2 regions of the Alteromonas sp. HB246098 genome follow, and region 1 is predicted to be linked to the other one. Evidence: predicted binding sites of a transcription regulator. Region 1 holds the regulator's gene; the other holds the start of a gene.
What was found. The regulator FliA, encoded in region 1, starts transcription of late flagellar genes. The targets are predictions, from matches to a motif close to CTAAAGNTNNNNNNNNNNNNGCCGATA.

Region 1 (3,415 bases):
GAGGTACTTAGTGCAGCGGTTGAATACCAACTACCGGTTAGTTATGTCACCGATGGTCAAAAAGTGCCTGAAGACATTAAGATTGCAGAAGCGAAATCTTTGGTTTCCGCTGCTGCAAAGCTTTATAAAAAGTACGGTTTGAATCATACTAGTGGTAACAACGCAATTAAAACAGCATAAGCAGTATGATTGACGATCAAGCGAGTAGCTTAAGAAAAATGAAGCAATCACGGTTAATCAAAGTAATCGCCGTCACTGGTGGTAAAGGTGGCGTAGGTAAAACAAACATTACACTTAACACTGCTATCGCCATGGCGAAGCAGGGCAAGCGGGTAATGGTTCTTGACGCGGACCTTGGTCTTGCAAACGTAGATGTGATGTTAGGCCTGCGAGTTGAGAAAAACTTATCTCACGTACTCTCTGGCGAGTGCACGTTGGACGAGGTTTTAGTAACCGGCCCACACGGTATTAAGATTGCTCCCGCCACATCTGGTACGCAGTCAATGGCGGAACTCTCACCCACACAGCACGCTGGCTTAATAAGAGCGTTTAGCGAGCTGCGTTCTCAAATAGACGTATTAATAGTCGACACCGCTGCTGGCATTTCAGATATGGTATTAAGCTTTTCTAAAGCCTCCCAAGATATCATGGTGGTGGTTTGCGATGAGCCAACATCACTAACTGATGCGTATGCGCTGATAAAAATCCTTAACCGTGAGCACGGTGTTTTTCGCTTTAAAGTTGTGGCCAATATGGTTCGCGATGTGCGAGAAGGTCAGGAATTATTTAGCAAATTAAGTAAAGTGACAGGGCGTTTTCTTGATGTTGCACTAGAATTAGTGGCGACGGTGCCATTTGACGAAAATATTCGCAAAGCAGTGCGTAAGCAAACAGCTATTGTAGATGCTTTTCCGGGCTCTCCTGCAGCCGTAGCGATAACCAAGCTAGCAAACAGGGCGCTTACTTGGCCTATTCCGGCGCAGCCTGGTGGCCACTTAGAATTTTTCATTGAACAATTAGTTGCAGAAAAAGCCGTAGGAAGTCAACGTTGAACAGCAAGGCAGCCGCTTATCAACAGCAAACAGATAAATCGCAGTTAGTCGAAAGACATGCGCCTCTGGTTAAGCGTATTGCGCACCATTTGATGGCGCGCCTGCCTGCGAGTGTTCTTGTTGATGACCTTATCCAATCAGGCATGATTGGTTTGTTAGAGGCCGCTCGAAACTTTGATGGGTCAAAAGGCGCAAGCTTCGAAACCTTCGCAGGTATCCGCATTCGCGGTGCCATGCTGGATGAAATACGCAAAGGTGATTGGACGCCACGTTCTGTTCACCGAAATGGTCGCGCAATAACAGAAGCGATATCTCAGGTAGAAAGTGAAACTGGGCGCGACGCACGAGATTCCGATATTGCTGACAAGCTTAATGTGAGCTTGCAGGATTATCACCAGATGCTCAATGAAGTAAATGCCGGGAAGCTGGTGGGCATTGAAGATTTAGGTGTGTCGGAAGATGTGATCACTACCGAGCAAAGTCGAGGCAGTGATGCACCGTTAGAAGATTTAATGCAGGGCGCATTTCAAAAAGCGCTGGCCCATGCAATAACGACATTACCCGAGCGAGAAGCGATTGTTCTTTCACTTTACTATGATGAAGAACTAAACTTAAGAGAAATAGGCGAGGTTCTCGACGTAAGTGAGTCGAGAGTCAGTCAAATTCATAGTCAAGCCATGTTAAAACTCAAATCACGAATGAAGTCGTGGCAAGCTGACGAAGAATAGAAATTAAAAACAATTAACCCCTCAGTGGAGGCTATTTTGGACAAAAGCATGAAAATTCTCGTGGTCGATGACTTTTCAACCATGAGACGAATCATCAAAAACCTGCTTAAAGATTTGGGTTTTGCCAATATCCAGGAAGCGGATGACGGAAGCACCGCATTACCTATGTTACAACAAGGCGATTTCGACTTTGTTGTTACTGATTGGAACATGCCTGGTATGCAGGGTATAGATCTGCTCCGAGCAATTAGAGCCGATGACAAACTTAAGCATCTGCCAGTACTTATGGTGACCGCCGAAGCGAAGAAGGAACAGATCGTTGCTGCCGCCCAAGCGGGTGTAAATGGTTACGTTGTTAAACCTTTTACCGCGGCAACGCTTAAAGAAAAATTAGATAAAATATTCGAACGTTTAGGTTGATCCAGACGCTCACCAGATAAATGAGGTTTACTGGATGTCAACGAATGTAAACGTTCCAATATCGTTAGAAGAAGCAAAGCAGCTTGTCACTTTTCTTGAAGAAGGTGACAAGGCTTCAGCTAATGCACTACTTGAAGCCGTCTCAATGAAAGAAAACGTTGAGCTATTCGCTGAAGTAGGCAAGTTGACGCGTCAACTCCACGACGCATTAAACAACTTTCAAATAGACGACCGCATCAAAAATTTAGCTACAGACGATATCCCTGATGCTCAGTCCCGCCTTACCTACGTAATTGAAGAAACCGAAAAAGCTGCTAATACTACTATGGATGCCGTAGAGGCGAGTATGCCCATCGCTGAACTGCTCGCAGAGCGAATCGAAAAGGTTATGCCAGAGTGGAAAAAGCTGATGAACCGCCAAATCGAGCTGGGTGAGTTTAAGGTTTTATGTGCAGACTTAGACGAATTGTTGGAAGACGGTTCGAATCAGTCGGCTAAACTTACACAGTTACTTACTGAAGTTTTGATGGCACAAGGTTATCAAGACTTGACTGGACAGGTTATTCGTCGCGTTATCGACTTGGTTAAAGAAGTCGAAGATAGTCTTGTAAACATGCTTACTATGTTTGGCGAACGGGACGGTGCAGAACAAACTAAACCTTCCAGCGTTAAGGCCGATAAGGTTGATGGTGTAGAGGCAGAAGGCCCAATTATTGATGCTGACAAACGAGATGACGTCGTTTCAGGTCAAGATGATGTAGATGATCTTCTGTCTAGCTTAGGTTTTTAGGGGAGCGGGTGCATGTCGTTTGATGTTGACGAGGAAATATTACAGGACTTTCTGGTTGAGGCTGGAGAGATACTTGAACAATTACAAGAACAGCTCGTTGATCTTGAGAACAATCCTGAAGACGCGGATTTGCTTAACGCAATTTTTCGCGGCTATCACACAGTAAAAGGGGGAGCGGGCTTCCTTTCTCTTACTGAGTTAGTTGAAATTTGTCACGGTGCTGAAAACGTCTTTGACGTTATGCGCAATGGCCAACGAACGCTAACGCCTGAGTTAATGGATATCATTTTGCAAGCCACTGATGTGGTAGTTGAAATGTTTGAACGAGTAAAAGCACAAGAGCCGCTAGAGCCGGCCGATGCACACCTCGTCGACCTGTTACACAAACTCAGTCGCCCAGAATCTCCAGATGAAAACATTTTCGA
Region 2 (3,415 bases), 1.1 Mb from region 1:
AAGCTTTTAAGACACGGTCAACAGAGCGTACACAAAGCTTTAGCGATGGTTTGCGTTACTAAGTAAAACTTAGTACTCCCACCACCCTTCTTGCCACCACTCCAAAAACTCTTCGAAGTCGATGTAACCATCGTCGTTACTATCGATAAGCTTAAAGCCTTCTTGTACGTGGCTAGCTTTAGTCTTTGGTGAAATTACGGTTAGAAGCTCGATGAACTCAGGTAAATCGATTTGGCCATTGCCATCACGATCGAAAAAGCTGAAGTCCTTTCTAATTTCTTCAATTTTAGATTCTGAAAGTTGAGTGCTCACTCGCATTCCTTATTTCAACTGCAATAAACACGAGTGTAACGCCCTTCTTTCTGACTGTCTACGCCTGATTTTCTTTTGCTTTAAGTGCGCGTAAACGTTGAGCTTCTGCTTTTTCCTGACGCTTTTGTTCCATGGTCAAACGCGCTTCGGTACCCACGTGTTCCTGCTGACGCTCTTTCGCTAGCTGAACCTGCTTTTCGCGCTCTCTAAAGCGTGCAATTTGATCGTCGGTATGCGTGCCGTAACAGTGAGGGCAGCTTACGCCAGGCTCATACTTATCGCTTTGCTTATCTTCTTCAGTAATAGGGAGTCGACACGCGTAACACTGTTCGTAATGACTCTTTTCAAGGTCGTGGTTTACCGCAACGCGATTATCGAATACAAAGCAGTCGCCTTCCCACATAGACTCTTCTTTCGGCACATCTTCAAGATACTGTAAAATGCCGCCTTCTAAGTGGTAAACCTCTTCAAACCCCTGCTCTTTCAAATACGCTGTCGACTTTTCACAGCGTATGCCGCCAGTACAGAACATGGCTACTTTTTTGTTTTTTGACGGGTCGAGTTCTTTTTCTACGTATTCTGGGAATTCGCGAAACGTGTCGGTTTTAGGGTCAATGGCGTTTTTGAAAGTGCCAATTTCTATTTCATAACCGTTTCGGGTGTCAATTACGGTTACATCAGGGTCGCTTATTAGCGCATTCCAGTCTTTAGGCTTGACGTAAGTGCCTACAGTTTGGCGAGGGTCGATACCTTCAACGCCCATGGTCACGATTTCTTTTTTAAGTTTCACCTTAGTGCGATAGAACGGCTGTTCGTCGTGAAGTGATTCTTTGTAAGAGATAGGATTGATACGTTCATCGCTATTCAGATAAGCGAGCAATGCGTCGATACCTTCACGGGTACCTGAAACTGTACCGTTAATGCCTTCGTGAGCAAGTAGAAGCGTACCTTTTATACCATTTGCTTCCATAGTCTCTAGAAGCGGCTGGCGGATTTCTTTAAAGTTTTCAAGCGCAACAAATTTATACATTGCGCATACAATATATTTAGACATATTTTAACCTTTGCTGATTGGAGCGTAAGACCAGTGCAAAAATGCGGCGCGGAATATAACAAAACTGACCGTTAAAAACTAGGCGATATTTTCAAATGAAGAAAAGTCTGGCGTTGTAGCTTGGTGCTTATCTTTCCCATATTTCCCGTCATCGGCGTCGCCTTGCGAAGATATAACATCGTAAAGTAACGTATTATCTTCTTTTATAGCGTTGTCATATTGCTTTTTCAGTCGTTTCTGGGTAGCTAGACTGCAGTTGTCTACAACGTCATCCGGGATGCGCTTCGCGTCATCAGTTTGAGCTAACGGCGCAGGCTTCATACTAAGAAAAAGGCGTGCACCTTCGTAGTCTGTAGCGAGTAAATTTGAGTGTACTTGCATGTCTGTCCATTCATTTTCACTGACGGACAGTGAAGGACGTCTATAGTGATTTAACGCCGCAAGTTGCGCTTCTATACTATTCGCTGTGTCAGCGTCTGACGTTGCCGCTTCAATTTCAAACGGTTCAGCTACGCTATGTTGCTGCATTGCAAGGTATAACGAGAACAAGGCCCCCTGCGATGACGCCCGAGCAAGTACACCACTTCGCTCCCAGTAAATACTGGGGTCTATTGATGTTTGTTCATTTGCTGAGGCTAAATCTGGCGACATACGTACACAATGCTGTTGTTGTATACGTATGTTGTCGGCAAGATAATGTTTTTCTTAAGCTTATTTTCTAAAGTTAGATATACTTCTACTAATTGATAGTGTGTTTATTCACGGATTCGAAATGCAATTTAGCAACAAACAAGTACTGATTGTTGAGGACCAACGTCCTTTCCTTCTTCTTTTGAAAGGGCTAATGCATTCAATGGGGGCGTCTGATGTCGTCACTAAGTCTTCTGCTGAACAGGCGGTATCGCTGTGTAAAAAGCACAAATTTGATATTGTAATTTGCGACTTACACTTGGGTGCTGATACCAAAAATGGCTATGAACTTATAGAAGAGTTGCGCACGCGAAGGCTTATCAACCCAACCTCAGTATTTATTCTTATCAGTGCAGATAGTGCTCGACCGGTTGTGCTTGGCAGTATTGAACGTCGCCCAGACGATTTTCTAATAAAACCCTTTTCACAAGTACAGTTAAAATCTCGCATCGTTCGTGCGTGGCAAAAACGACAATTTCTTCAACAAGCGTTCAACCTTATAGAGCAAGGTGAATACAACAGTGCCATAGATCATATTGAGACACTTTTAGAAAACCCTCGCCACTACAAAGGACACTGCGAACAACTGCTAGTTGAACTCTATTGGCGTATTTCTCAACCCCAAAAAGCTCTAGATGTACTAAAAGAATATATCGAAGGTAGGCCTGTGCTATGGGCACAAATAGCAATTGGTAGAACCTATCTGCTGTTGAATGAATATGAAAAAGCGATATCCATTGCCAAGAAAACGTTAAAACGCAACCGTTTCAATGCTGATGCTCATGATATTCTTGCGCAAGCGCATCACGCCTTGGACGCAGGTGAAAAAGCCCTAGATGCGATTAGGGAAGCTATCAAGCTTTCCCCGTTTTCATTACCTCGTCATTATAAGGCTTGTGAAATTGGCCGGGAAAATGACGATTTAGTACTAGCAGCCAACTCTAGCCAAGCAATTTGGAACCTATCAAAACGCACTGTACATAAAGCAAGTTTACATTGGTGCACAATGATACGTAGTTTACTTGATGTCGCTGAATCTGCTGATGACAAAAGCCAGCGCAATAAATATCAGCAAGAAGCCTTACTCACATTACAGCGTGGTAAGTTTGATGAGCACCTATATAAAATCGACAGGGAGTTCGACGTAGAAATTTTTGGCAATATTGTAAATGCAAGGATAAGCGCGATTGATGGGAAGCTCATTGATGCAAAGCGTCATCTCAATACATCGCAAATACAGCTTGATGATAAATACGCAGAAGTACCGACAGCGTTCATTCCAGATAGCATTAACGTTATGTATAAGCTGGGAGAGTTCGACGACGCGCTGCAGTTAAGTTCTCTACTTTCATCGAGGGG

Region 2: ACYTPF_RS00060 (VC2046/SO_2500 family protein) is a predicted target of FliA. The motif match lies at 2,050-2,076, and genes of this name have one in related genera.

What each region holds. Positions count from the first base shown of each region.
Region 1 covers NZ_JBTZUG010000001.1:1,101,712-1,105,126, reverse strand. The annotation lists gene flhF (flagellar biosynthesis protein FlhF) at 1-180, shown strand, start outside; gene ACYTPF_RS04750 (MinD/ParA family protein) at 186-1,052, shown strand; gene ACYTPF_RS04745 (RNA polymerase sigma factor FliA) at 1,049-1,780, shown strand; gene cheY (chemotaxis response regulator CheY) at 1,817-2,200, shown strand; gene ACYTPF_RS04735 (protein phosphatase CheZ) at 2,235-2,990, shown strand; gene ACYTPF_RS04730 (chemotaxis protein CheA) at 3,003-3,415, shown strand, end outside.
Region 2 covers NZ_JBTZUG010000001.1:9,279-12,693, forward strand. The annotation lists gene ACYTPF_RS00050 (EF-hand domain-containing protein) at 70-312, opposite strand; gene trhO (oxygen-dependent tRNA uridine(34) hydroxylase TrhO) at 371-1,366, opposite strand; gene ACYTPF_RS00060 (VC2046/SO_2500 family protein) at 1,445-2,017, opposite strand; gene ACYTPF_RS00065 (response regulator) at 2,139-3,415, shown strand, end outside.